DNA from 4 places in the Streptomyces thermospinosisporus genome. Region 1 is predicted to be linked to each of the others. Evidence: riboswitches for the same ligand, from Rfam matches in the RefSeq annotation. Region 1 holds a riboswitch; each other region holds the start of a gene.
The links. A riboswitch is a leader RNA that binds a small molecule or an ion and turns the genes downstream of it on or off. The one in region 1 is predicted to bind cyclic di-AMP.

Region 1 (7,179 bases):
ACCCGGAGACCAGCCGGGTGGCCATCCGCACCGCCGACTTGGTCCGCGCCGTCCGCCAGGTCCCCTCGGCGGTGGCGGTGAAGGCCGAGGCGCCGCCCACCCCGGCGGCCATCGCCAGGCTCACCGCCGAACTGGACGTCCCGGTATTCGGCGGCCTGGGCGGCCTGGGCCTGCTCGACGAGCTGGCGGCCGGCGCCGCCGGGGCGATGACCGGCTTCTCCTGCCCCGAGGGCCTGATCGCCTGCGTCCAGGCCTGGCGGAACGGCGGCCACGACGCGGCCCGGGAGGCCTACCTGCCGTATCTGCCGCTGGTCAACTTCGAGGCACAGGCCGGGATCGGGCTGGCACTGCGCAAGGAGGCCATCCGGCGCCGTGGCCTGATCATGGAGTCGGGGGTGCGACCACCAGCAGCGCAGCTGCCCGAGGCCCTGGTCCCGCAGCTGGAACGGCACCTCGCCGCGCTGCCCGAGGAGGTGCGCTGATGGACCTCGGCATCCGCGGCCGGGTCGCCGTGGTCGCCGCCTCCACCGGCGGTCTGGGCCGGGCGGTGGCCGAAGCGCTGGCCGCCGAAGGCGCCTTGGTCGTGGTAGCCGGGCGGCGCGGCCACCTCGCCCAACAGATCGCCGCCGGACTGCCGGACGCGGTCGGCGTCCAGGTCGACCTCACCGTCCCGGACGGACCGCAGGCGCTGGTCGAGGCGGCCCGCGAGGCCTACGGCGATCCGGACATCCTGGTCCTCAACGGACCCGGCCCCCGGCCCGGCACCGCCGCCGGCCTGGACACCGGCGACCTCGCCGCGGCCGTGGACTCGCTGCTGCTGGCCCAGCAACGGCTGGTGGCGCTGACCCTGCCGTCCATGCGACGGCGCGGCTGGGGCCGCATCCTGGCCGTCGGCTCCAGCGGGATCGCCGAACCGCTGCCCGGGCTGGTCCTGTCCAACGCCGGACGGGCCGCCCTCGCCGCGTACCTGAAGACCCTCGCTGCGGAGGTGGCGGCCGACGGAGTCACCGTCAACCTGTTGCTGCCCGGCCGGATCGCCACCGATCGGGTGGCGGCGCTGGACGCCGCGCGGGCCGAACGCGAACAGCGCCCCGTCGCCGAGGTCGAGGCCGCCTCCCAGGCTGCGATCCCCGCCGGACGGTACGGCACCCCCGCCGAGTTCGGTGCGGCAGCCGCCTTCCTCTGCAGCGCCCCCGCCTCATACATCACCGGGACCGCGCTGCGCTGCGACGGCGGCCTGGTCCGCGGCCTGTGAACTCCCGACTTCCCAAGGAACCAAAGCCATGAGCACTGTGCAGATCCCCAACCTCATCGCCGGCGAGGAGGCCGTCGGCGACGGCTTCGAGCGGTACAACCCGGCGGACCCGGCCGAACTGGTCGCCGTGGCCCCGGCCTCCGGCGCCGAGGCCGTCGACGCGGCCGTGACGGCCGCCGCCGAGGCCCAGCCGGGATGGGCGGCGCTGCCCGCCCCGGCGCGCGGCGCGATCCTGCTGGACGCTGCCGAGATCCTGCGCGGCCACCACGAGGAGGCCGCCCGCGACCTGGTCCGGGAGGAGGGCAAGACGCTGACGGAGGCCCGCGGCGAGGTCCGGCGGGCCATCGACGTACTGCGCTTCTTCGGCTCCGAGGGCTGGCGGATCGGCGGGCAGGTGCTGCCCAGCTCGTTGCCGGACACCATGGTCCACACCCGCCGGGAGCCGGTCGGCGTCGTGGGGCTGATCACGCCGTGGAACTTCCCGATCGCCATCCCCGCCTGGAAACTGGCGCCCGCGCTGATCGGCGGCAACACGGTGGTGCTCAAGCCCGCAGAGCTCACCCCGCTCTCCGCCCGCCACCTCACCGAGGCCCTGGTCCAGGCCGGGCTGCCCGCCGGGGTGCTCAACGTGGTGCACGGCTCCGGCGCGGTGGTCGGTGAGGCCCTGGTCCGCGACCCCCGGGTGGCGGCGGTCTCCTTCACCGGCTCCACCCAGGTCGGCATGCGCATCGAGCGCGCGGTGCAGGAGCGCCGCGGCCGGGTGCAGGTGGAGATGGGCGGCAAGAACGCTCTGGTGGTACTGGACGACGCCGACGTCGAACAGGCCGCGCGGATCGCCGCGGCGGGCGGCTTCGGCCTCACCGGCCAGGCCTGCACCGCCTCCTCCCGGGTGATCTGCACCCCCGGCGTGCACGACGACTTCGTCGCCGCGCTCGCCAAGGAGGCGGCCCGCTACCGCCCCGGCAACGGCCTGGCCGACGGCACCCTGATGGGCCCGGTGGTGAGCGAGCAGCAGCTCGCCACGATCACCGCCGCCATCGATCAGGCCACGGCCGAGGGCGCGACCGTCGCCGCGGGCGGCGAGGCCCCCAAGGGGCTGATGCTCGCCCCGACCGTGCTCTCCGGCCTGAGCCAGGAGAACACGGCGGCCCGCGAGGAGATCTTCGGCCCGGTGGTCGCGGTACTGTCCGCGGCGGACCTGGACGACGCGATCAACCTGGTCAACGACTCCCGCTACGGCCTGGCCGCGGGAATCTGCACCCGCAGCCTGGCCGCCGCCCAGCGCTTCGCCGCGGCCGTCCGCGTGGGCGTGGTCAAGGTCAACCGCCCGACCACCGGCCTGGACCTCAACGTCCCGTTCGGCGGCGTCGGCGACTCCTCCAGCAACACCTTCCGCGAGCAGGGTGCGGTCGCGGTGGACTTCTACACCTGGTCAAAGTCGGTCTACCTCGGCTGGGAGGGCTAGGTTCTGTCTCTTTGGGCCAGCGTCGGGCCCGGATGAGGATGCCGGCGAGGTGGAGTGCGGCCTGGTGGGCGATGGCAGGCTTGCCGGTTCGTGCGGCCGGGCCGCGCCACTGCGTGAGCCGGTTGATGCACCGCTCGACGGTGTTCCGCTGCTTGCAGGCCTCGCGGTCGAAGCCGGGCGGTCGGCCGCCTTGGCGGCCTCGCCGCGGGCGGTGGCCGATCTGGCCGGACGGCTGCGGGACGACCGCCCGGATTCCCCGGCGCCGGAAGTGGCTGCGGATGGCGCAGTCCACACCGAACGCAGAAGGCCCTCACCTGTTCAGGCACCCGGTCCGTGTGTCACCAACGTCCCGGGACAGCACACCTGGGCGGCACGACTGCCCGCAGTGACGCGGCCGCAGGTGCCCGCGGTCGGGCGGGCGCGGTTGCCCGCAGCGAGGCGGTAGCCGCGCACGGCGCCCAGCAGGGCACCGGCGGTGGGCGGCCGCGGACCCGCGCGGCGGGGAGGGGTCGGGGTGGTGGTGTCCGCCCGCAGCGGCCGGCGCGTCCGCACCAGTGCCCAAAAGGCGACTGATTCCGCGCCAGACCGAGGACGGATACCACCACCCCGGCCCCGACTCACCCATTCAGCGTGGCGCTGCGCGCACCCTCACCGGGGCCGCGGTTGCGCCGCAGGCATGGCCACGGGGCCCCACCGGCCCGCAGGCAGGGAGAAAGCGCACCCCACCGGGAATCCCGGGAGTCAGCCGGCGCGGTGGACGACCGCGTCGCAGAGTTGCTCGAGGGCTGCCTTGGCGTCACATTCCTGGAGGGGGGCCAGGGCGGCCCGCGCCTCCTCGGCGAAGCGGACCGTGTCGCGGCGGGCCTGCTCCAGCGCCGGGTGCGCCCGCAGCAGACGCAGCGCCTCGGCGTGCCGCGCGTCATCCGTGAGGTCGGAGTCCAGCAGTTCGCACAGCGCCAGATCCTCCGCCAGCCCCAGCCGTGCCGCCCGCTCCCGCAGCCGCAGCACCGGCAGCGTGGCGATGCCCTCCCGCAGATCCGTCCCCGGCGTCTTCCCCGACTCGTGCGAGTCCGAGGCGATGTCCAGCACATCGTCCGCCAGCTGGAAGGCGACCCCCAGCCGCTCGCCGTACTGGGTCAGGACGTCCACCACCGTCTCGTCGGCACCGGACATCATCGCCCCGAACCGGCAGGACACGGCCACCAGCGACCCGGTCTTGCCGCCGAGGACGTCCAGGTAGTGGTCGACGGGGTCCCGCCCGTCCTGCGGCCCGGCCGTCTCCAGGATCTGCCCGGTGACCAGCCGCTCGAACGCCTCGGCCTGCACCCGCACCGCCTCCGGCCCGAGGTCGGCCAGAATGTGCGAGGCCCGCGCGAAGAGGAAGTCGCCGGTGAGCACCGCGACGGAGTTGCCCCACCGCGTGTTCGCGCTGGCAACGCCGCGCCGCACGGCCGCCTCGTCCATCACGTCGTCGTGGTACAGCGTCGCGAGGTGAGTGAGTTCCACCACAACCGCCGACGGCACGACCCCCGGTGCGTACGGGTCACCGAACTGTGCGGAAAGCATCACCAGCAGTGGCCGGAATCGCTTGCCCCCGGCCCGCACCAGATGCTGCGCGGCCTCTGTGATGAAGGGCACCTCGCTCTTGGTGGCCTCGAGCAGCCCTTCCTCGACAGCCGTCAATCCGGCCTGGACATCGGCTTCGAGAGCCTGGTCCCGCACGCTCAGCCCGAACGGCCCGACGACGGTCACGAGGGGTCTCCTGTCTGCTGGTGTCTACTGCCGATTACACGGTTTGTCGATAGGTCGCTGTCGCCACTCAAGTCAGCGTATCCGGTCACGTTTCGATCACCACCAGCGCCCGGGGTTACCCGCCGGGGCCGACCGGATCACACCACCGCATTCCTGATGGTTTGATCACAACACGTCTCGCGGAGCATCACGCAGCATCACGGAGCATCACCGAGCACCCCATTCCACCGTGTCGGGCCCCCACGAGCCCCCTGCCGAGCACTCCACCTCGCGCCACCGAGCACCTCACATCGCCACATCCACCATCCTGCCCGCCTCGGTGCCCGATTTGCCGCAATTACCAGGCGAATTCCTCTTGACGAAATATGCTCCCACCCCCCTCCCTCAGTGAAGTGCCTCACGCCCGGAACCTCACCACCCCCGCACCCGTCCGCACCCCTTTTCCCCATCCCTGCACCGGAGTTGACCCTTGGCGGCAGCAAAGAATCAAGTACACAAATCACCCCAGGACAAGATCAAACGACCACTTCTGTGATGACCGCACTTGTTCCCGGCATGTGCTCTCGCATACGTTCCCGGCCTGCCGGGCGGACGCCGAATCCTGCCGCCGCCCGCACCACCGATCGTCGATCACTCACGCACGGCAGGAGCGGGGGACCCAGGTAAGTCGCCGGGCCGGGCATCCGTCCGGAACGGCTAGGGGTGAAGCCATGCCCGAAGGGGCACGGCCGGGCACTCTCCCAGCCCGAACCCGACAGCTCACCTCGCAGGCGTAGGAGAGGACACACGAACATGCCTGCAACCGGTATGACCCGCCGCTTCCGCGGCCGCCGTCTCGCCCGTACCCTCGCCGTCGCCGGCACCGGCGCCGCCGTGGTCGCCCTGCCGCTCATCGGCGCCACCAGCGCCTCCGCGGCTCCGGCCGCGGCCCCGGCCGCCGCCACCTCGACGGCGTACCCGAACAACCTCGACGGCTGGATCCGCGAGGCGCTGTCGATCATGCAGCAGCACGGCATCCCGGGCTCCTACGACGGCATCTACCGCAACATCATGCGCGAGTCGTCCGGCAACCCGAACGCCATCAACAACTGGGACTCCAACGCCGCCAAGGGCACCCCGTCCAAGGGCCTGCTGCAGGTCATCGACCCGACCTTCGCGGCCTACCACGTGCCGGGCACCGCCTTCGACCCGTTCGACCCGGTCGCGAACATCGTGGCGGCCTGCAACTACGCCGCCGACCGCTACGGCTCCATCGACAACGTCTTCGGCGCGTACTGAGCCGAGTGGCCCACCCCCGGAGGGCTCGGGACGGCTTTGGGGAGCCGCCGGCCGCCCACCGGGACCCTGCTGAGATTCCCTACTGGGACGACAGAAGCGTGCTCTCGGCGGACGAGGACGCGAATCCGGAATCGCACCGGGGCGGCACCTGTTGGGGCAGGTGGCACCCGGTCTCCGGGAACAGACGCTCGAGGACGACGGCCACGCCGTCGTCCTCGTTCGTCGTGGTGACCTCGTCGGCCACCGCCTTCAGCTCCGGGTGCGCGTTGGCCATGGCGACGCCCCGGGCCGCCCAGTCGAACATGGGGATGTCGTTCGGCATGTCACCGAACGCCAGGGTCTGCTCCGGGCCCAGCCCGAGCCGCTCGGCCGCCAGTGCCAGCCCTGTCGCCTTCGTCACACCGCACGGCTGGAGCTCCACGGTCCCCGGCCCGGACATGGTCACCGTGGCGAGCGGGCCGACCACCGCACGCGCGGTCGCCGCCAACTCGTCGTCGGTCAGCTCGGGGTGGCGCAGCAGCACCTTGCTGATCGGCCGGGTCCACAGCGCGTCGCGCCGGTCGACCCGCACGGCGGGCAGCGTGGGGTGCGGCATCCGGTACCCCGGCTCGATCAGGGTCAGCCCGTCCACGCCGTCCTGGTCGACCGCCGCATAGACCTCCCCCACCTCGGCCTCGATCTTGCCCAGCGCGGTCTCCGCCAGTTCCCGGTCCAGGGTGACGGACCACACCATCCGGTCCGCGCCCGCGTCGTACACCTGCGCGCCCTGTCCGCACACCGCGAGCCCCGTGCAGCCGAGGGCCTCCAGCAGGGGCCGCACCCGGGGGGCCGGGCGGCCCGTCACCACGAGGTGCCGGGCACCGGCCCGCGCCACCCGCGCGAGCGCTGCGAGGGACCGGGCGGACAAGGTGTCGTCGCCGCGCAGCAGCGTCCCGTCCAGGTCGGTGGCGATGAGTGAATATGCGGTGGGTGCGGCCATGATCAGAGAATACGGACAACACGCCGGTGCTTCTCACCGCCGTCCGGTACGCCCGCGCCCCATGGCTTGTGCACCGATTGGCAACAAGATGGTCTGCTACCTACCGTCCATGCCCTCCCGGGCGGTACCTTCCAAGTGTCCAGGGGGGACTTGATCGGGGGGTCAGGTGAGCAGTGGACGTGTGCACGTACTGAGGCCGGAGGATCTCGGCGAGGGGGAGCGGCAACGCTGGCGGGAGCTGCGCGCGGCCGCCGAGGTACCGCGCAACCCGTTCATGGAACCGGAATTCACCGCCGCGGTGGGCCTGGTGCGGCCGGGCGCCCGGGTGGCGGTCCTGTACGAGGGGACCGAACCGGCCGGCTTCCTGCCGTTCGAGCGCGGGCCGCTCGGCCAGGGACGGGCCATCGGGCTCGGGGTGTCGGACTGCCAGGGCGCCATCCTGCGTCCGGG
Region 2 (7,179 bases), on a different contig from region 1:
GGCCTCGGTCATCCGGCACTCGGTGTACCGCATGGCGGCGGGCGGGTCGTCGTTGCCCAGCGAACCGAAGTTGCCGTGGCCGTCCACCAGCGGCACCCGCATGGAGAAGGGCTGCGCCATGCGCACCAGGGCGTCGTAGATCGACGCGTCACCGTGCGGGTGCAGCTTGCCCATGACCTCGCCGACGACGCGGGCGCACTTCACATAGCCGCGGTCGGGGCGCAGCCCCATCTCGTTCATCTGGTAGACGATGCGGCGGTGCACCGGCTTGAGACCGTCGCGCGCGTCCGGCAGGGCGCGGGAGTAGATGACCGAGTACGCGTACTCGAGGAAGGAGCCCTGCATCTCGTCGACGACGTCGATGTCGAGGATCTTCTCCTCGTACGGCTCGTCGGGCGGCGGGGTCTTCGTGCTGCGGCGGGCCATCGCTGCCGGCTCCTCTTGTTCTGGTCACTCGGGCGTATGACGGATCTGTCGCGGACCATTGTGGACCGCCGTACTGACAACCGGGACGCAGGACCCGGTCTGAGGCCGTCCGGCACGAGCGGGGACGGCGGCGCGAGAAGAGTACGCGCACCGGCCGCGGGTGCATCCGCGCGGCACCGGCTCAGCCGTCCCGGCGCCCCCGGCTCGGCCGTCTCTACGCCTTCGGCTCAGCCGTCCCGGCGCCCCCGGCTCGGCCGTCTCTACGCCTTCGGCTCAGCCGTCCCGGCGCCCCCGGCTCAGCCGCCTCTACGCCCCCGGCGGCCACTTCCGCCCCACTGCTCACCCGGGGCTGCTCGCTCTGGGCGAATCCCGGCCGCCGCGGGAACGCCACCGGCTCCTCGCGCGCTTGCATACAGTGGCAGGACCGGCAGAAACGGCGGTCCGGCACGCACCGCCTCCGCGATCGAAGGGACGTACATGCCCATGGGTCACACGGCCACAGCCCAGGCAGGCTCCGGCGGCCTGACAGCGACCGAGCACCGCCTGGCCAACGGTCTGCGCGTGGTGCTCTCCGAGGACCACCTGACCCCTGTGGCGGCGGTGTGCCTCTGGTACGACGTCGGTTCACGCCACGAGGTCAAGGGACGTACCGGCCTGGCTCACCTTTTCGAGCACTTGATGTTCCAGGGTTCCGCCCAGGTGAAGGGCAACGGACACTTCGAGCTGATCCAGGGCGCCGGCGGCTCCCTCAACGGCACGACCAGCTTCGAGCGGACCAACTACTTCGAGACCATGCCCGCCCACCAGCTGGAGCTCGCCCTCTGGCTGGAGGCCGACCGCATGGGCTCCCTGCTCGCCGCCCTGGACGAGGAGTCCATGGAGAACCAGCGGGACGTCGTCAAGAACGAGCGCCGCCAGCGCTACGACAACGTCCCCTACGGCACGGCCTTCGAGAAGCTGACCGCCCTCGCCTACCCGGAGGGCCACCCCTACCACCACACGCCCATCGGCTCGATGGCGGACCTGGACGCGGCCACCCTGGAGGACGCCCGCGAGTTCTTCCGCACCTACTACGCGCCGAACAACGCGGTGCTCTCCGTGGTCGGCGACATCGACCCCGAGCAGACGCTGGCCTGGATCGAGAAGTACTTCGGCTCCATCCCCGCGCACGACGGCAAGCCCGAGCCCCGCGACGGCTCCCTGCCCGACGTGATCGGCAAGGAGCTGCGCGAGGTCGTCGAGGAGGAGGTCCCCGCGCGTGCGCTGATGGCCGCCTACCGGCTGCCCCACGACGGCACCCGCGCCTGCGACGCGGCCGACCTGGCGCTCACCGTCCTCGGCGGCGGCGAGTCCTCCCGCTTGTACAACCGGCTGGTGCGGCGCGACCGCACCGCCGTGGCGGCCGGGTTCGGCCTGCTGCGGCTGGCCGGGGCGCCCTCGCTCGGCTGGCTGGACGTGAAGGCCTCCGGCGACGTGGAGGTGCCGGTGATCGAGGCCGCCATCGACGAGGAGCTGGCGCGGTTCGCCGAGCACGGCCCCACCCCCGAGGAGATGGAGCGCGCCCAGGCCCAGCTGGAGCGCGAGTGGCTGGACCGGCTCGGCACGGTCGCCGGCCGCGCCGACGAACTGTGCCGCTACGCCGTCCTGTTCGGCGACCCGCAGCTCGCCCTGACGGCCGTGCAGCGCGTCCTGGACGTGACGGCCGAGGAGGTCCAGGAGGTCGCCCAGGCCCGCCTGCGGCCGGACAACCGCGCGGTGCTCGTCTACGAGCCCGTCGCCACGGAAGACAGCGCCGAGGGCGCGGAGGAAGCCGCTGCCCTCGCCGGCAGCGACGAGATCGAGGAGGCGGCGAAGTGACCGAGCTCGCCACGATGGAGTTCCACCCCCAGCCGCAGGCGGGCGAGGCCAAGCCGTGGGCGTTCCCGGCCCCCGAGCGCAGCACGCTCGGCAACGGCCTGACCGTGCTGCGCTGCCACCGCCCCGGCCAGCAGGTCGTCGCCGTCGAAGTGCTGCTCGACGCGCCCCTGGACGCCGAGCCGGCCGGTCTCGACGGCGTCGCCACGATCATGGCGCGCGCCTTCTCCGAGGGCACCGACAAGCACTCCGCCGAGGAGTTCGCCGCCGAGCTGGAGCGCTGCGGCGCCACCCTGGACGCGCACGCCGACCACCCGGGCGTCCGTCTGAGCCTGGAGGTCCCCGCCTCCCGGCTGGCCAAGGGCCTGGGCCTGATCGCCGACGCGCTCCGGGCGCCCGCGTTCGCCGACAGCGAGGTCGAGCGCCTGGTGCGCAACCGGCTCGACGAGATCCCGCACGAGCTGGCCAACCCCTCCCGCCGTGCCGCCAAGGAGCTCTCCAAGGAGCTGTTCCCGGCCGACTCCCGCATGTCGCGCCCCCGCCAGGGCACCGAGGAGACCGTCGCCGGCATCGACTCCAAGGCCGTACGCGCCTTCTATGACCGGCATGTCCGCCCGGCCACGGCGACCGTGGTGGTCGTCGGCGACCTCACCGGCGTCGACCTCGACGCGCTGCTCGGCGACACGCTGGGCACCTGGACCGGCTCCACGGCCCAGCCGCGGCCCGTCCCGCCGGTGATCGCGGACGACACCGGCCGCGTGGTGATCGTGGACCGCCCCGGCGCCGTCCAGACCCAGCTGCTGATCGGCCGGACCGGCCCCGACCGGCACGACCGCGTCTGGCCCGCGCAGGTGCTGGGCACCTACTGCCTCGGCGGCACCCTCACCTCCCGCCTGGACCGCGTGCTGCGCGAGGAGAAGGGCTACACCTACGGCGTCCGGGCGTTCACCCAGGTCCTGCGGTCCGCGCCGGACGGCACCGGCGCCGCGATGCTCGCCATCAGCGGCTCCGTGGACACCCCGAACACCGGGCCCGCGCTGCAGGACCTGTGGACCGTGCTGCGCACCCTCGCCGCGGAGGGGCTCACCGACGCGGAGCGGGACGTTGCCGTGCAGAACCTGGTCGGGGTGGCGCCGCTGAAGTACGAGACCGCCGCGGCCGTCGCGAGCACCCTCGCCGACCAGGTCGAGCAGCACCTGCCGGACGACTACCAGGCCGAGCTGTACCGGCAGTTGGCCGCCACCGGCACCGTGGAGGCCACCGCCGCGGTGGTGAACGCCTTCCCGGTGGACCGTCTGGTGACCGTGCTCGTCGGTGACGCGGCGCGGATCAAGGCGCCCGTGGAGGCCCTCGGCATCGGTGACGTCACCGTCGTGAGCGCCGAGTAGACGCCCGTGCGGGCGGCGAGTTGACGGTTGGTCGACGGCGCTGACAGCGCGGACACCGGGCGGACGGAGCGCCGGACGCCTCCGCGCGGCACGCGCGGGTGAGCCCTGGTGGCGGAAACGTCACCAGGGCTCACTTATGCCCGGATTGAGGCGGAGGGGGCCTGTCTGCCCTGTGGGATGCGCTACAAAAACCGGGATCCGTTTGGGAATTGAAACTCGCCCCGTTTAGCGTCGTGCGGGCTGTTCGTCAGGCAGTGCGCCGCACCCGCGGCACCGGACAGTCATCGCCGAGTCCCCGTACGGCGCGAGCCAGGGGAGCCGGGGACCCATAGGCAGTCCCTGGGGTGAATCGGACGCCCGCGCGCACCGCGAGGGGGTCCGTAGGAGACCTTCCTGCTCCGAACCCGTCAGCTAACCCGGTAGGCGAGAGGGAAGGAAAGGACCAGTCTGTACATGGCGTTGACCCGCGCCACGGGCAAGCATCGTCGTCCCAGCCGGATCCACCGCGGCACCGCGCGCGCCGCGGGCATAGCGGCCCTCACCGGCACCGGCGTCGTCGGTTCGCTCGCCGCTCCCGCCCTCGCCGCAGAGCCCGCCGCGGCGCAGACCGGCCTCACCCCCGTCATCGACATGGGCGACACGGTCGCCGACCGGATCGACGCCCAGGCCGCCGCCCAGCACGAGGCGGCGCGCGAGGCCGCCGAGGAGGCAGCCCGCAAGGCCGCCGAGGAGGCCGCCCGCAAGAAGGCGGCCAAGGCGGCCGCCGAGGCCCGGGCCGCCAAGGTGCGCGCCGAGCGCGAGGCCGAGCGCAAGCGCCTCAACACCTTCGTCTCCCCGATCGCCGGCTCCTACGTCTCCACCTCCTACCAGGCCGGCGGCGCCGTCTGGTCCTCCGGCAGCCACACCGGCATCGACTTCCACGCCGCGAGCGGCACCCCCGTCCGGTCCGTCGGCAGGGGCACCGTCGTGGAGGCCGGCTGGGGCGGCGCGTACGGCAACCAGGTCGTCATCAAGATGCACGACGGCACCTACACCCAGTACGCCCACCTGTCCTCGATCAGCGTCTCGGCCGGCCAGCAGGTCACCGCGGGCCAGCAGATCGGCAACTCCGGCGCGACCGGCAACGTCACCGGCGCCCACCTGCACTTCGAGGCCCGCACCAGCGCCGAGTACGGGTCCGACATCGACCCGGTCGGCTACCTCCGCGCGCACGGCGTCAAGCTCTGAGAGCACGCCCTTCGTCAAGCTCCGAACTGCGCGCCTCCGCCTTCCCCTTCTGGCCCCGGCTCCCCGAGCCGGGGCTTTCGGCTTCCCCGGGGCCGGGCGAGCCGGGGCTTTCGGCTTCCCCGGGGCCGGGCGCGCCCGGTTGTCCAAAAACAAGTATGAGTTCCGGCTCACCGTCGGAAATTCCTCCGGATTGCAATAGAGTCACGAAACAACACGTCCTTCGTCGGCGTGTCACGGGGATTGAGCCGGAGGTCGGTCATGCGTATTCCCGCGCACTCGGTGTGCACGGCGATCCGGGACGACATCGTCGCCGGTGTATTCGAGCGCGGAAGCCGGCTCACCGAAGAACTCCTCGCCCGCCGCTACGGCGTCTCCCGCGTCCCCGTCCGCGAGGCGCTGCGCACCCTGGAGGCCGAGGGCTTCGTGGTGACCCGGCGGCACGCCGGCGCCTGCGTGGCGGAGCCCACCGAGCAGGAGGCCGCCGACCTGCTGGAGATGCGTCTGCTGCTGGAGCCGCTGGGAGCCGCGCGCGCCGCCCAGCGCCGCACGGACGCCCATCTGAAGGTGCTGCGCGGCCTGGTGCGCCTCGGGCAGGAGCGTGCCCGCCGGGGCAGCAGCGATGAACTGCGCTCTCTCGGCAGCTGGTTCCATGAGACGCTCGCCCAGGCCTCCGGCAGCCAGGCGCTGGCCTCGATGCTGACCCAGCTGCGGCACAAGATCGCCTGGATGTACGCCCTGGACGCACCGGCCGACCCGGCGGAGTACTGGGCGGAGCACGGCGCGATCGTGGACGCCGTGGCGCGCGGCGACGGCGAGCGCGCCCGCTCGCTGACCGCGCAGCACACCGAGCGCACCACCGCCGCGCACCGGCTGCGCGCCGCCCCGGGCGGCGACCGCACCGGCGAGCCTGTGAGGAACACGCAACATGCCGTAAACACGACGAGCGCTCGGAATTAACACGGGGGCCGTATACAAAGAGCGCGGGAAATTCGCGGGGGGATTTTTCTGCTGCCCGGAAAGCCCAATAGCTGTGCCGACGGGGGATCGGCCGCCCGGGGGAAATGAAAAGTGAGGGGTCCGCCCGGCGTCCGGGCGAACCCCTCACTTTGTGCCGCAACCATTCCGTGCGGAGGAATTCAGACGGTCTCGGGAAGCTCCTCGAGGCCCTCGGAGACCAGCTTCGCAAGGCGGTCCAGAGCGGCGTCCGCGCCCTCGGCGTCGGAGGCGAGGACGACCTCCTCGCCGCCCTGGGCGCCCAGCCCCAGCACGGCCAGCATGGAGGCCGCGTTGACGGGGTTGCCCCCGGCCTTGGCGATCGTCACCGGGACGCCTGCGGCCGTGGCGGCTCGGACGAAGATGGAGGCGGGGCGGGCGTGGAGACCCTCGGCCCAGCCGACGTTGACGCGGCGCTCAGCCATGTGTTGCTGCCCTTCGGTGTTCCGGGTTGTCTAGACCAGTTTTCCATATCGTGAGGCATGCCGGGAGCGGCGCCCGCCCTCGGTGCCGCACGGCGGGCCGCCGCGGCCTGGGTCCCGCGTCCGTTTCTCCACAGACTGCCTCGCGCCGTTGCCGGACGCGAGCCGTACTCTGGGGCCCATGCAGACCTCGTCGGACCGGCACGAGTACCCCGCCCACTGGGAAGCCGACGTGGTGCTGCGTGACGGCGGCACCGCACGCATCCGGCCCATCACCGCCGACGACGCCGAACGCCTGGTGAAATTCTACGAACAGGTGTCGGACGAGTCCAAGTACTTCCGCTTCTTCGCCCCGTACCCGCGGCTGTCCGCCAAGGACGTGCACCGCTTCACCCACCACGACTACGTGGACCGGGTGGGGCTCGCGGCCACCGTCGGCGGCGAGTTCATCGCCACCGTCCGCTACGACCGGATCGGCACCGACGGAACACCCGCCTCCGCCCCGGCCGACGAGGCCGAGGTCGCCTTCCTGGTGCAGGACGCCCATCAGGGCCGGGGCGTGGCCTCCGCCCTGCTCGAGCACATCGCAGCCGTCGCCCGGGAACGCGGCATCCGCCGGTTCGCCGCCGAGGTGCTGCCCGCCAACACCAAGATGATCAAGGTGTTCACGGACGCCGGGTACACCCAGAAGCGCAGCTTCGAGGACGGCGTCGTCCGGCTGGAGTTCGACCTCGAACCCACCGACCGCTCCCTCGCCGTGCAGTACGCGCGCGAACAGCGCGCCGAGGCCCGCTCCGTGCAGCGGCTGCTCGCGCCCGGCTCCGTCGCCGTCATCGGCACCGGCCGCACACCGGGCGGCGTGGGACGCA
Region 3 (7,179 bases), on a different contig from region 1:
CGGTGCGTTCCAGCACCGCCTCCAGCACGGTCGCCGGTCCGGCGCCGGACTCGACGATGGTGCGCAGCTCCTCCATCAGCGTGTTGAACCGCTTGACGGCGTTGACCGAGCGCGCGGCCATGCCGTACGCCTCGTCGACGCGCTTCAGCGCCTGCGGGAAGCTGATCTTCTCCCGCTGGGCCAGGGCGTCGATCATCGCCTCCGCGCGTTCGCCGATGCCCCGCTTGGGCACGTTGAGGATGCGGCGCAGCGGCACCGAGTCCTCGGGGTTGGCGAGCACCCGCAGGTAGGCCAGGACGTCCCTGACCTCCTTGCGCTCGTAGAAGCGGACCCCGCCGACGACCTTGTAGGGCAGGCCGACGCGGATGAAGACCTCTTCGAAGACACGGGACTGGGCGTTGGTGCGGTAGAAGACGGCGACATCGCCGGCCTTGGCCTCGCCCGCGTCGACCAGGCGGTCTATCTCGTCGGCGACGAACTGGGCCTCGTCGTGCTCGGTGTCCGCGACGTACCCGGTGATCGGGCAGCCGGCTCCGGCGTTGGTCCACAGGTTCTTGGGGCGGCGGGACTCGTTGCGCTCGATGACCGCGTTGGCGGCGCTGAGGATCGTCTGGGTGGAGCGGTAGTTCTGCTCCAGCAGGATGGTCGTCGCGTCCGGGTAGTCCTCCTCGAACTGGAGGATGTTGCGGATCGTCGCGCCGCGGAAGGCGTAGATCGACTGGTCGGCGTCGCCCACCACGCACAGCTCGGCGGGCGGGATCTCGGCCTCGGGCGGCACGTCCACGGGGTGCTCGGTGGGGCCGACCAGCTCGCGCACCAGGGCGTACTGGGCGTGGTTGGTGTCCTGGTACTCGTCGACCAGGACGTGGCGGAAGCGGCGGCGGTAGTGCTCGGCGACGTCCGGGAAGGCGCGGAGCAGATTGACCGTCGTCATGATCAGGTCGTCGAAGTCGAGGGCGTTGGCCTCGCGCAGCCGCGACTGGTAGAGGGCGTAGGCCTGGGCGAGCGTCTTCTCGAAGCCGTCGGAGGCCTGGGCGGCGAAGTCCTCCTCGTCGATCAGCTCGTTCTTCAGATTGCTGATCTTGGCGCTGAAGGACTTCGGCGGGTAGCGCTTGGGGTCCAGCTCGAGATCACGGCAGACCAGCGCCATCAGCCGCTTGGAGTCGGCGGCGTCGTAGATCGAGAACGACGAGGTGAAGCCGAGCTTCTTCGACTCGCGGCGCAGGATGCGCACGCAGGCGCTGTGGAAGGTCATCACCCACATCGCGTTGGCGCGCGGGCCGACGAGCTGCTCGACGCGCTCCTTCATCTCGCCGGCGGCCTTGTTGGTGAAGGTGATCGCCAGGATCTGCCCCGGATGCACGTTCCGCTCGGCGAGCAGATAGGCGATGCGGTGGGTGAGCACACGGGTCTTGCCGGAGCCGGCACCGGCCACGATGAGCAGGGGTGAGCCGGAGTGGACGACGGCGGCGCGCTGATTGTCGTTGAGCCCCTCCAGGAGCGCGGCGGAGTCGGTCACCGGGCGGGGGGCGCCGTCGCGGTAGTACTCCTCACGCTCCGGCGGCACGTCGAACTTCCCGCCGAACAGATCGTCCGGGAGCGGCTCCGGTACGTGATCGTCCTCGGGTGGTGGCGGCGGCTCGTCCGCGGGGCCCGGCTGGGCCTGGAGGTTCGCCAGGAAGCTGTCGTCAAAGAGGCTGCTCATCGCTCTCCGAGTCTAGGGCGCACCACCGACAGCCCGGGTCCGCCCCGGAACATCCACACATTCCCGGCGGACGCCCGCCACGCCCTTCCCGCCCTTCCCGGCCTTCCCGGCCCTTCCCGGCCTTCCCGGCCCTTCCCGGCGGGCGGATCCGGGCCGCCGGCCCGGACACCGTCGAGCACCGGCCGGGCACCCTGTGTCACCCGGACCCTAAGGTCACGAAAATGTATCGGGCATATCGCCCACCAACCTTCACAGGGGCCACACCAGTTGGCTACCGTGCCGACGGGCCGTACGACCCCCACCGGCGAACCTCGCCGGACCGCACGGCCTCCGCCGAGTCCGGCAGTGCCGACCGATGGCACCCGGAGCCGGGGACCCAACCGAGACCTGGGGTGAATCGGCTCACTCCCGTGCGGAGCAGCCGTAGGGCAACCCTTCCAAGCACCCGCCCGAACCCGACAGCTAACCCGGTAGGCGGACCATTGGAAGGAGTCGCCTCCCTTGGCGTCGCATCGCAAGTCGCGCACCCCCGTACCACGCGTGGCAGGCATACGCACCCCCGCCCTCGCCACGGCTGCCCTCACCTCCGTGGCCCTGCTGGGCCAGACCGCCAACGCCGCCCCGACGGACGACAAGCCGAGTCTCGAAGAGGTCGAGAAGAAGGTCGGCGACCTGTACCGCCAGGCGGAGTGGGCGACCGAGAAGTACAACGCGGCCAAGGAGAAGACCGCGAAGCAGCGCAAGCGCGTCGACTCCCTGCTCGACGACGTCGCCCAGCGCACCCAGAAGCTCAACGAGGCGCGGGAACAGCTCGGTTCCTACGCCGCCGCCCAGTACCGCACCGGCGCGGGCGTGTCCAACACCGCCACCTTCCTGCTCGCGGACTCGCCGCAGGAGGTCTTCGACCAGCAGCATCTGATGGGCCGGATGACCGGCCGCCAGAAGGAAGCGGTCGACGACTACGTCGAGCAGCAGTCCGCGACGATGAAGAAGCGGAAGGAGGCCACCGAGAGCCTCCAGACGCTCACCGAGTCGCAGAACGACCTGAAGGCCGCCAAGGCGAAGGTCCAGAAGAAGCTGGCCGAGGCGCGCGAGCTGATGTCGAAGCTGACAGCCGAGGAGAAGGCGCGGCTCGCGGCGATCGAGAAGAAGAAGCAGGAGGAGGCCGCCCGCAAGGCCGCCGAGCTGGCCCGGCAGCAGGAGGAGCAGCGCAAGGCCCAGGAGGCGGCACAGCGAGAGGCGGCTCAGCAGGAGAGCGGCTCGTCCGGCTCCTCCTCGGGCACGACGACTCCGCCCCCGACGGACTCGTCGTACGCCACCAAGGCCGCGAAGGCCATCGCCTTCGCCCGCGCCCAGATCGGCAAGCCGTACGTATGGGGCGCGACCGGTCCCGGCTCCTACGACTGCTCCGGCCTGACCCAGGCCGCCTGGAAGGCCGCCGGGGTCACCCTCCCGCGCACCACCTACGACCAGGTGAACGCCGGCACGACGGTCCCGGTGTCCCAGGCGCAGCCCGGTGACCTGGTCTTCTTCTACGACGACGTCACCCACGTGGGCATCTACATAGGCAACGGCATGATGATCCACGCCCCGAAGCCGGGCACCTATGTGCGCGAGGAGTCGATCTACTACGACGGCGAGTCTGCGATCCACAGCGTGGTCCGGCCCGCCTGACAGAGAAGGCCCTGGCGGAGAAGGCCCTGGCGGAGAAGGGACGGTCCGCCCCGGCTGACGGACGAAGCGGAGTCCGCCCCGCCGGCGGCCTGGGCGTGCGGCGGGCGCACCCGAATGGTGCCTCTGCGCGAGCGATGCCCCTGCGCGGGTGATCGTGCGCGGGCGCGCGTTGCCCGGCGGGGTGTCGTGGGGCGGCTCTTCTAGCATCGGCGCATGTCTCGCCCCTCCCGCCCGTCCCCCTTCCGCACCTGGTGGGCGCGGCGGTCCCCGGCGGAGGGTGCCGCCGTGATGGCCTGCGGCATCGTGTCGCTGGCGCTGCATCCGGCGGAGTACGAGGTGCTCTCGCGGACCATGCTCGGGGCGGCCTGCGTCGCGTGGGCGGGGCTGGCGGCGGAGTTCGCGCTGCGGCTGCTGCGGGAGCGCACGCGGTGGCGGGCGGAGGCGCAGACACCGGGCGCGCTCACCGCCGTGGCGGCCACCACCGTGATCGGCTCACGCTTCGCCGCGGAGGACTGGAGCACGCTCGCCGAGGCGCTGCTGGCGCTGGCCGCGGTGCTCTGGCCGCCGCTGCTCGTCCTGGTGGTGGGGAGCTGGCGGCCGAGGATGCCCGGGGCGGTGTTCCTGTGCTGCGTGGCCACGCAGGGGCTGGCTCTGCTGGCGGCGACGCTCGCCGCGGCCGAGTCGGCGGCGTGGCTGGCGCATGCGGCGCTGGCGCTGTTCTGGTTCGGGCTGGTGCTCTACGCCTTCGCCCTCGCCCGATTCGACCTCCGGCAGACGGCCGAGGGCAAGGGCGACCACTGGGTGGCGGCGGGCGCGCTCGGCATCTCGGCGCTGGCCGGTTCGAAGCTGCTGGCCGCCGACAGCATGCGGCTGTACCTGTGGAACGTCGACGACAGCCATGTGCTGCGCGTCATGACCATGGTGCTGGTGGTGCTGGACCTGGTCCTGTGCGTGGTGCTGCTGGCCGGCGAGATCCGCTGGCCGCGGACGGCCTACGATCCGCGGCGCTGGTCGACGGTGTTCCCGCTGGGGATGACGGCGACGGCGGCGCTGTCCACGTCCGCCGTGGTCGACGCCCCGTGGCTCGAGGGGCTGGGAGAGGTGCTGGTGTGGATCGCGGTGGCCGCCTGGCTGACGGTCGCGATCGGCGCGGTCCGCTCCGCGGTCGGGCCGGGACCGGTGCCGGAGGGGATCAGGTCCACAGCACGGCGATGAAGACGTTCGCCGTGGTCAGCAGGCCGACCAGGCCGAACAGCCCCTTGTCCACCTTCTCCTCGTCGCGCTTCACATAGACCAGGCCCAGGATCACGATCAGCAGGGCCAGCTTCACGCCGATCTTGATGTTGTTCACCGACTGGTCGTCGGCCTGGTTGAGGCCGACCAGGATCACTCCGGTGACCAGCATCGTCAGGGCGCCGTGCAGCATGGCCGGGGTGAAGCGGGCGGTGCCCTCACCCATCGCCTTCATCTGGGTGAGGAAGCCTCCGAGCAGGGAGGCGATGCCGATGATGTGCAGGCCGACGAAGAGGTGGATGAGTACGTCCATGGGCCGGAGCCTAGCCAGCGCCCCCGTCCCCGCCGACACCGGCCCGGACGCTCAGGAAGGGTGAGACCGGACACTCAGGACGGGTGAGAACGAGCCTCGCGGAGGCGCTCCATAGCACCGGGGCCCGCCTCGCCCGCCCGCCTTCGGCATTTCGGTCAGCTCAGCTGTGCAGGCCGTCGTTCCCGAGCGGGAATCACGGTCACATACGGTCACTGCGTGGTTGTCTCATGTCACTTCCGCGCAACCCGTCACAGCGCCGGCCCGGCCGGGTCTAGCGTCCTGCACCAGGTGACCGGCTCCCCACCGCCGCCCGGACCAGGGGCGGCACCCGGACACCACCGCCGAGAGGATCCGGCGGCGGACCGCTCCCCCTGTGCGCACCGCCGCCGGATCATCGCTCAGCTGTTCCCCGTCACGGGGCAGGCGGTCGTCGAAAGGACGTGACGTCCCAGATGGCAGCGCACCGCAGGTCCAGACAGCGCTCGGCGGCCGGTACCACCGCTCGTACCGCCGCCACCCTCGCCCTCGCGGGCGCGGCCACCACCACCGTCCTGGACGGCACGGGGCAGGCCGATCCGCAGCTGACTCCCCAGCAGGCCAAGGCCCGGGTCGACCAGTTGTACCGGGAGGCGGAGGTCGCCACCGAGAAGTACAACGGGGCGAAGGAGAAGGCGGACGCGGCCCGGGAGCGGGTGCGGAAACTCCAGGACGAGGCGGCCCGCAAGCAGGAGCGGCTCAACGCGGCCCGGTCCGCGCTGGGTTCGGCCGCCACCGCCCAGTACCGCAGCGGCGGCCTCGACCCGGCCGTGCAACTGGTCCTCTCCGACGACCCCGACGGCTACCTGGACGGCGTCGCGCTCGCCGAGCGGGCGGGCAGCCGCCAGAACGCCGCCGTGAACCGGGTACGCGCACAGCTTCGGGAGATCGAGCAGCTGCGCGGCGCCGCCCGCGTCGAGCTGAAGTCCCTCGCCTCCCGTCAGGCGCAACTCCAGCGGCAGAAGAAGACGATCACCGGGAAGCTCGGCGAGGCCCGCCGGCTGCTGTCCCGGCTGACTCCCGAGCAGCGCGCCGGCTACGGCGACGGCACCGACCGCGCCTCACGCGCCTCGGCAGCCGGCCGGGAGGGCCTCGCCGCACCCGGCGCCGCCACCGCTCAGGCACCCAGCTCCCGCGCCGCCCAGGCGGTCTCCTACGCCTACCAGAAGCTCGGCACCCCCTACGTGTGGGGCGCGACCGGCCCCGACGCCTTCGACTGCTCAGGGCTGATCCAGGCCGCGTACCGCTCCGCGGGCGTCTCCCTGCCCCGCACGACCTATGCGCAGATCAACGCGGGCCGCCGTATCGCCCGCTCCGAACTCCTCCCCGGCGACCTGGTCTTCTTCTACTCAGGCATCAGCCATGTCGGCATCTACGTCGGCAACGGGCAGATGATCCACGCCCCGAACCCCTCCGCCCCGGTCCGGCTGGCCCCCATCGACCAGATGCCGTTCGCGGGCGCCACCCGGGTGGGCTGAGCGGCCTGCTGCCCTTGCCCGTCCCTGCCGTCCCTGCCGTCCCTGCCGTCCCTGCCGTCCCGGCCGTCCCGTGCTCAGACCAGCCGTCGTGCCGTCGCCCACCGCGTCAGCTCGTGCCGGTTGGACAGCTGCAGCTTCCGCAGCACCGCCGAGACATGCGACTCGACCGTCTTCACCGAGATGAACAGCTGCTTGGCGATCTCCTTGTAGGCGTAGCCCCGCGCGATCAGCCGGAGGACCTCGCGCTCGCGCTGGGTGAGCCGGTCGAGGTCCTCGTCGACCGGGGGTGCGTCGGTGGAGGCGAAGGCGTCCAGCACGAACCCGGCCAGGCGCGGCGAGAACACCGCGTCGCCCTCCTGCACCCGGAAGATCGAGTCCACCAGGTCCGTGCCGGTGATCGTCTTGGTGACGTAACCGCGGGCGCCGCCGCGGATCACACCGATCACGTCCTCCGCCGCGTCCGACACGGACAGCGCCAGGAAGCGGACCGGCTGCTCGGTGTCGTTCATCAGCGCGGCGCAGCGGCGCAGCACCTCGACACCGCCGCCACCGGGCAGGTGCACATCGAGCAGGACGACCTCGGGCCGGGTCGCGGTGATGACCGAGACCGCCTGGTCGACGTCGGCGGCCTCGCCGACCACCTCGACGCCCGTCTGCTCGGTCTGGCCGATCTCGGCCTGGACGCCGGTGCGGAACATGCGGTGGTCGTCGACGAGGACGACCCGCACATGGCGCCGTGC
Region 4 (7,179 bases), on a different contig from region 1:
CACGCCCTGGTGCAGCGCGGCCGGGAGAACGGGCTCACGGTGCGGGAGCTGGGCACGGCGCAGATGGCCGAGTACGAGCCGGAGATCACGGGGCTGGCCGCCATCCATGTGGGCACCACCGGCATCTGCGACTTCACGGCGGTCGCCCGCCGGCTCGCCGAGGCGTCCGGCGCGGAGATCCGCTACGGGGCCCGGGTGGAGCGGATCGACCGCCGGCCCGAGCGCGGGGTCGCCGTGCGCACCGCCTCCGGCGACATCGTCCGCGGGCGGATGCTGGTGAACTGCGCCGGCCTGTACTGCGACGAGATCGCCCGGCTCACCGGCGACGAGCCCGGCGTGCGGATCGTGCCGTTCCGCGGTGAGTACTACGAGCTGGCCCGGCCGGAGCTGGTCCGGGGGCTGGTGTATCCGGTGCCCGACCCTGCGTTCCCGTTCCTCGGCGTGCATCTCACCCGCGGCACCGACGGCGGCGTGCATGTGGGCCCCAACGCGGTGCCGGCGCTGGCCCGCGAGGGGTACGACTGGCGCACCGTGCGCCCCCGCGAGCTGGCGGGGACCCTGGCCTGGCCGGGCGCCTGGCAGCTGGCCCGCCGGCACTGGCGGTACGGCGCCGGTGAGCTGCACCGGTCGCTGTCCAGGAGCGCCTTCACCGAGGCGGTGCGGCGGCTGCTGCCCGCGGTCACCGAGGACGATCTCGTGCCCGCGGCGGCCGGGGTGCGGGCGCAGGCCGTGCTGCGGGACGGCACCCTCGCCGACGACTTCCTGATCCAGCAGACCCCGCGCGCGGTGCATGTGCTGAACGCGCCCTCACCTGCGGCGACGGCCTCGCTGCCGATCGGCCGGGAGATCGCCCGGCGGGCCCTGGCCGCGCTGGAGCGGTGAGGCGTGGCCCACGGCACTCCCCTGCACGCCCCGTAGGACCGGACGCACCCCCGTAAAATTGACAGCACTGTGTCTGACTCCGTGAACACCCCCGAAGCGCCCCGGCCCGCCCCCGAGCGCCCCGCCTCGCACACCCCCGGGGTGTCGGTCCGCCGTACCCGCGCCAAGGGCGAGCCGCGGTTCCCGGACGGCCCCAAGGCCGATCCCGCCGGATCGCACTTCGAGCGGCGGATCCGCAGCTTCCAGCCGCGCCGGAGCCGGGTGACCGCGGCCCAGGCGGACGCCCTGCAGCGGCTGTGGCCGAAGTGGGGCTTCGACATCGACGGCCGGCGGGTGCTGGATCTCGCGGAGTTCTTCGGCAACGACAACCCGGTCGTTCTGGAGATCGGCTTCGGCATGGGCGAGGCCACCGCGCAGATGGCCGCCGCCGACCCGGCCACCAACATCCTCGCCGTGGACGTGCACACCCCCGGCCAGGGCCATCTGCTCAACCTCGCCGACCGGCAGGGCCTGAGCAACATCCGCGTGGGCAACGGCGACGCGGTCATCCTGCTGCGGGAGATGCTCGCCCCGGACAGCCTGGCCGGGCTGCGCGTCTTCTTCCCCGACCCCTGGCCGAAGAAGCGGCACCACAAGCGGCGGCTGATCCAGCCGGAGTTCCTCTCCCTGGCGGCGACCCGCCTCAGGCCGGGCGCCCTGGTGCACCTCGCCACCGACTGGGAGCCCTACGCCGAGCAGATGCTCGAGGTGCTCACCGCCCACCCCGCCTACGAGAACACCCGGGCGGACGGCGGCTTCGCACCCCGCCCCGACTTCCGTCCCCAGACCCGTTTCGAGACGCAGGGACTGGAGAAGGGGCATGTGGTGAACGACCTGCTGTTCCGTCGCGTACAGCACGAAGACCAGCACCCCACCGGCGCCTGACCCGCGGCCTCGCGGACCTGCGGGCGGCGCCCCTGCCTCGTTAGGGTCGACGCGTGGCCAGCTCCCCGTATCCGACGCCCGTGAGTCATGCCGCCGGGAGCAACCCGGCGCGGTCCGCGCACTGGTGGCAGCGGACCTGGGTGCGCTACGGGGCGCTGAGCACTCTGCTCGCCCTGTCCGGCCTTGTCATCCTGGCCCTGGTCCGGGAGCAGACCGGCACCCAGGGCTTCCTGGTCGGACTGGGCCTCGCGGTGCTGCCGGTGCCGCTGCTCATAGCCGCCTTCCGCTGGCTTGACCGGGTGGAGCCGGGCCCCTGGCGGAATCTGCTGTTCGCGTTCGCCTGGGGGGCCTGCGCGGCGGCGCTGATAGCGATCGTCGCCAACAGCTTCGCGACCAGATGGATAGCGACGGCGACCGCGGACCCGGCCGGGGCGGACACCCTGGGCGCGACCGTGGTGGCGCCGGTGGTCGAGGAGTCCGCGAAGGCGGCCGCCGTGCTGCTGCTGTTCCTGTTCCGCAGACGGGACTTCACCGGAATCCTCGACGGCGTGGTGATAGCGGGCGTCACCGCGACCGGCTTCGCCTTCACCGAGAACATCCTCTACCTCGGCACGGCCTTCGGCGCCGACCAGCTCACCGGCGGCAGCGGCATCCCCTCGGTGACCGCGGCGACGTTCTTCGTCCGCATCGTGATGTCCCCGTTCGCCCACCCGCTGTTCACGGTGCTCACCGGGATCGGGTTCGGCATCTCCGCCCTGTCCACCGAGCGCCAGCGGGTGCGGCGCGTGCTGCTGCCGCTGTCCGGACTGCTGCTGGCGATGGGCATGCACGCCCTGTGGAACGGCTCCTCGGCGCTGGGCGAGTTCGGGTTCCTCGCGGTGTACGCGGCGTTCATGGTGCCGGTGTTCGGGGTGCTGACCTGGCTGGTGGTGTGGACGCGGCAGCGGGAGCTGCACACCGTGCGGGCGGAGCTGCCCGCCTATGTGATCGCCGGCTGGCTGACTCCGGTGGAGCCGTACGCGCTGGGGCTGATGCGGGCCCGGCGCATCGCGCGGCAGTACGCGCGCCGGCACGGCGGGAAGGAGGCGGCGCGGGCGGTCGCCGAGTACCAGGCGTTCGCGACCTCGCTGGCGGTGCTGCGTCACCGCGGGCGGCTCGGGCGGGCGCGCGGTGACTTCGTGCAGCGGGAGGGCGAGCTGCTGCGGGAGCTGTGGCACCGGCGGGCGGCTGCCCGGCCCGCCCTGGAGTACGCGGCCCGCGCGACGGCACCGCCGCCTCCGGTGATGGTCTGGCACCCCGGCCCCGGGGCACCGGCGTACGGCCACATCCCCGGGCAGGCGCACGGTCACGGTTACGGTTACGGCCCCGCGTACCGCCAGGGTCACGGCTACGAGTACGGCTACGGCGGCAATCCGTACCTCGGGTGAGACGGGCGAATCGGTACTTCGGGCGAGCCGAGCCAATGGGTGGCCCCGGTGAGCCGAGCCGACCCGTGGCTCGGGTGAGCACGAACGCCGACCGGCAGCCCTGACGTCGGGGGGGCGCCGTCGGGACTGCCGGGGTTCAGGTGATGGCGGTGCGGCTCAGCGGGCCGTACGGATCAGATCAGGGGTTCAGGCCCTTGCTGCGCAGCCAGCTCATGGGGTCGATGCCCGAGGCGGAGCCGCCGGGGTGGACCTCGAGGTGCAGGTGGGCGCCGGTGACATTGCCGGTGGCGCCGACGCGTCCGATCACATCGCCGGTGTTGACCTTCTGGCCGACGCTGACGCTGATCGAGGACTGGTGGGCGTACCAGATCTCGGTGCCGTCCTCGAGGGTGAGCACCGTCTTGTAGCCGTAGGAGCCGTCCCAGCCGGCGAAGGTGATCGTGCCGGTGTGGACGGCCTTGAGCAGCGTGCCCGTGGGGGCGGCGAAGTCGAGCCCGGTGTGCTGGCCGGAGGACCAGTAGGCGCCGGCCTGACCGAAGGTGGAGCTGATGGTGTAGGAGGAGGTCGGCAGCGTGTACTGCTTGGCCAGCTCGGCGAGGCGCTCGGCCTCGGCCTTCTTCCTGGCTTCCTCCTCCGCCTTCTTCTTGGCGGCCTCGGCCTTCTCCTTGGCCTCGCGCTCGGCCTTGGCGGCGGCCTCGGCGGCCTCCTTCTCCGCGGCGGCGACGGCCTCGGCGGCGGCCTTGCTGGCGGCCTGGTCCTGCTGCTGCTCGACCTGCGCCATGATCCGGGCGCGCAGGGCCTCACCGGCACCCTGCTCGCTGTCGGTGGTGGCGCCGACGCTGCTGAGCGGGGTGGTGGAGCCCTTCGGGGTTTCCTCGTCGGCGATGAGGGAACCCACGGTGGGGAGGTCGGGCATGGAGATGGCGACCGGCGGCTTGCCGGTCTGGGCGCTGGCCATACCGCCGGCGCCGACGGCGGCTATGACACCGACGCCGAGAACGGTGGAGCTGCGGGCGAGTCCCCCGCCGCGCTGCTTGGTGACGCGATGCCGGCCGCGGACCGGGCGGACGGTCTCCGCCGTGGGGTTCCACTCCTCGAAGGGACCTTCGTCGGCGCGGGTGCCGCCGCCGTAGACGAACGTGTCGCTCGGGGTGAACGGGGCCTCGGGGGCAGGCCGGTTGGACGCCACGTGGGCGCACTCCTTTCCTTCCGTCTCCACCTACCGGGTTAGCTGACGGGTTCGGAGCAGGAAGGTCTCCTACGCGCGTATACGAACCGTGTCTCCACGGCGGCATACGCCCGATTCACCCCAATGTGTGGTTCCCCGGTTCCCTTGCGGGATTCGGCGCGTGAGCACGGAGCCGACTTCTGTGACGGCTGGGACGACCGCGCTGCGTTATCGAACGTTAATAGACATGAGCCTCGGATTCCAAGCCGTTCCTCTTGATCGTTAAGGATTTCCGCGCGGACTTAAGCGTCATCGACGGGCGAAAACGGGCGAGTTGACCGCACATCACGGGGGTCCGAGTTTCTGACATTGTGTCAGATGTTATGCGCAGCGGCGCGGTTCGATCACATGAAGTGACATCGGCGGGGGAGGTCGGGAGACCTCGATGGAGAAACCGAGGGGGTTGGGGAGGGCCGGCGCCGGACACGGAGGGACCAGGGGCGGCACGGGGTACGGAGAAACGCCGAGGGCCGGAACCCTTTCGGATTCCGGCCCTCGGACTTCAGTAGCGGGGACAGGATTTGAACCTGCGACCTCTGGGTTATGAGCCCAGCGAGCTACCGAGCTGCTCCACCCCGCGTCGGTACTCACCAGTATACGGCATCCGCGCGGGTGGTCAGAACAAGTGGCTGTTCGGGGCCTTCGCGCGCTCCTCGTGCTCGGGCAGAACGAGCACCGTCGCCCCTCCCTCCCTCAGCACCCCCGAGCCGTCCGCGCCCGGCACGAAGGTGTCCGGCTCGCGCCATGCGGTGACCACGCGGCGGACGCCGGCCTGAAGGATCAGCCGCGAGCAGGACGCCGGCCGGGACGCCCGGCGGGCGCACGGCTCCAGGCTGGAGTAGACCGTCGCGGTCGCCAGCCGGGGGTCGTCCGGGTCGGCCTTGGCCAGCGCGGCCTCCTCCGCGTGCGCCAGTGGATCGCTGCCCTCCCGCGACCAGCCGCGCGCCAGCTCCGTGCCGTCGGCCGCGACGATCACCGCGCCCACGCTGAACGCCGTCTGCGAGGGCGGGCACTGTGCCGCCAGCTCGCAGGCGAGCGCCAGCCAGTGGTGGTCGGCGGCGACGGGCAGCTCGCCGGTGCCGGGTGCGGTGGGCTCGTAGCGCATCAGAACGACGTCGCCGATCTGCCGGGTCTCGCACAGCCGCAGCCGTCCGCCCTGGTAGGAGCCGGGTCCGAAGAGGCGCGGGGCGTCCGGGTCGCCGACGAAGAGCGGGGCGAGCACCAGCTGGAGCTCGTCGGCGAGGCCCTGGGTGAGGAGCTGGGTGTGGATCACCCCGCCGCCCTCGACCATCAGCCGCCGCACACCGCGCTGGTCGTGCAGATGGGTGAGCAGGCGGCGCCAGTCGAGCTCCGTGCCGAGCGGCACCACATCGGTGGCCAGGCCGAGGGAGCGGGCCCGTTCGGCCCCCTTGTCCGTGGTGTAGAGGATCTTGTCGCCGCCGGTGTGCCAGAAGGCCGCGGCCGGGTCCAGGTCGCCGGACCCGCTGACCGTGACCTTCAGCGGGTACTCCGGCAGACCGCGTGCCCGGCGGGCGGCGCGCCGCTCGGGCGAGTTCACCAGCAGCCGGGGGTTGTCGGCGCGGATGGTGCCGGCGCCGACCAGGATCGCGTCCACCGAGGCCCGCACCTCGTCCACCCGGTCGAAGTCCTCCGGGCTCGACAGCAGCAGCCGCTCGGGACCGGTGTCGTCCAGATACCCGTCCAGCGAGACGGCGGCGGACAGCAGGACGTACGGATGGGGCATCGGCGCGCTCCTGGCGAGGGTCGGAGGAACAGCCGGCGGGCTGCTCGCCTCAAGTCTGACAAGCCCGGCGCGCGGACCGGGCACGGGTGGCGAGCGGGTGCCGCAGCGGCCGCGCATTTCACGGCTTCACGACCCGACGACCGGTCGAGCTCACGCCCCGAACGGCCCGGTCGAGCTCACGACCCATGGCCCGGTCGAGCTCACGACCCCATGGCCCGGTCGAGCCCTGATCAGGATCCGGCCGGCCCTCACCGGGGTCCGGTCGGGTCCTCATCACGGTTCGATCAGGCCCATCCGGATCGCGTATCTGGTCAGCTCCAGGCGGTCCTTCAGGCCGAGTTTGGCCAGCAGATTGGCGCGGTGCCGCTCTACCGTCTTGGGGCTGATGACGAGCAGCTCGGCGATCTGCTGGGAGGTGTAGCCCTCGGCGACCAGCTTGAGGATCTCCTCCTCGCGGTCGGTGATGGCCTTGGCGGGCAGGGTCCGGCCCTCCCGGGCACGGTCCAGGTAGTCGCGGATGAGGGCGTTGACCGCGCCCGGGTAGAGGAAGGGCTCGCCGCGCATGGTGGCGTGGCAGGCCTCCACCAGGTCGCGGTCGGCGACGGACTTGAGCACATAGCCGGAGGCGCCCGCGCCCAGGGCCTCGAAGAAGAACTGCTCGTTGTCGTACATGGTCAGTATCAGGATCCGCGTCTCGGGCATGCTCCGGGAGAGTTCGCGGGCCGCCTGCAGACCGGTGAGCCGGGGCATGGCGATGTCCAGGATGGCCAGGTCGGGCCGGTGGACGCGGGCCTGCTCCAGCGCCTCGGCACCGTCGTCGGCCTCGGCCACCACGGTCAGATCCGGTTCACCGTCGAGGATCAGCCGCACACCGCGGCGCACCAGCGCGTGATCGTCGGCGAGGAGGATGCGGGTGGGGGCGGGGTGGGTCATGGAGCACGTCGTTTCCGCTCGGGGGCTTCTCGGGGGCTGCG

Region 2: linked by a shared signal. The riboswitch ahead of ABD207_RS21695 (M23 family metallopeptidase) and the one ahead of ABD207_RS27490 (transglycosylase SLT domain-containing protein) in region 1 are both predicted to bind cyclic di-AMP.
Region 3: linked by a shared signal. The riboswitch ahead of ABD207_RS13880 (C40 family peptidase) and the one ahead of ABD207_RS27490 (transglycosylase SLT domain-containing protein) in region 1 are both predicted to bind cyclic di-AMP.
Region 4: linked by a shared signal. The riboswitch ahead of ABD207_RS17105 (M23 family metallopeptidase) and the one ahead of ABD207_RS27490 (transglycosylase SLT domain-containing protein) in region 1 are both predicted to bind cyclic di-AMP.

Annotation. Positions count from the first base shown of each region.
Region 1 is NZ_BAAAIZ010000101.1:47,637-54,815, forward strand. Features, by position in the region: gene ABD207_RS27465 (dihydrodipicolinate synthase family protein) at 1-482, shown strand, start outside; gene ABD207_RS27470 (SDR family oxidoreductase) at 482-1,255, shown strand; gene ABD207_RS27475 (aldehyde dehydrogenase family protein) at 1,284-2,720, shown strand; partial or broken gene ABD207_RS27480 (IS5/IS1182 family transposase) at 2,722-3,003, opposite strand; gene ABD207_RS27485 (polyprenyl synthetase family protein) at 3,462-4,472, opposite strand; cyclic di-AMP (ydaO/yuaA leader) riboswitch at 5,094-5,260, shown strand; gene ABD207_RS27490 (transglycosylase SLT domain-containing protein) at 5,265-5,750, shown strand; gene ABD207_RS27495 (HAD family hydrolase) at 5,830-6,729, opposite strand; gene ABD207_RS27500 (GNAT family N-acetyltransferase) at 6,896-7,179, shown strand, end outside.
Region 2 is NZ_BAAAIZ010000067.1:75,506-82,684, forward strand. Features, by position in the region: gene ABD207_RS21680 (DNA gyrase/topoisomerase IV subunit A) at 1-426, opposite strand, end outside; gene ABD207_RS21685 (M16 family metallopeptidase) at 904-2,283, shown strand; gene ABD207_RS21690 (M16 family metallopeptidase) at 2,280-3,668, shown strand; cyclic di-AMP (ydaO/yuaA leader) riboswitch at 3,944-4,109, shown strand; gene ABD207_RS21695 (M23 family metallopeptidase) at 4,122-4,895, shown strand; gene ABD207_RS21700 (GntR family transcriptional regulator) at 5,154-5,852, shown strand; gene ABD207_RS21705 (HPr family phosphocarrier protein) at 6,032-6,313, opposite strand; gene ABD207_RS21710 (GNAT family N-acetyltransferase) at 6,492-7,179, shown strand, end outside.
Region 3 is NZ_BAAAIZ010000036.1:6,182-13,360, forward strand. Features, by position in the region: gene pcrA (DNA helicase PcrA) at 1-1,705, opposite strand, end outside; cyclic di-AMP (ydaO/yuaA leader) riboswitch at 2,042-2,199, shown strand; gene ABD207_RS13880 (C40 family peptidase) at 2,207-3,379, shown strand; gene ABD207_RS13885 (tellurite resistance/C4-dicarboxylate transporter family protein) at 3,593-4,594, shown strand; gene ABD207_RS13890 (hypothetical protein) at 4,572-4,925, opposite strand; gene ABD207_RS13895 (C40 family peptidase) at 5,378-6,439, shown strand; gene ABD207_RS13900 (LuxR C-terminal-related transcriptional regulator) at 6,514-7,179, opposite strand, start outside.
Region 4 is NZ_BAAAIZ010000047.1:5,545-12,723, forward strand. Features, by position in the region: gene lhgO (L-2-hydroxyglutarate oxidase) at 1-882, shown strand, start outside; gene trmB (tRNA (guanosine(46)-N7)-methyltransferase TrmB) at 952-1,806, shown strand; gene ABD207_RS17100 (PrsW family intramembrane metalloprotease) at 1,860-3,233, shown strand; gene ABD207_RS17105 (M23 family metallopeptidase) at 3,412-4,422, opposite strand; cyclic di-AMP (ydaO/yuaA leader) riboswitch at 4,435-4,591, opposite strand; tRNA gene ABD207_RS17110 (tRNA-Met) at 4,968-5,041, opposite strand; gene ABD207_RS17115 (dihydrofolate reductase family protein) at 5,078-6,205, opposite strand; gene ABD207_RS17120 (response regulator) at 6,479-7,138, opposite strand.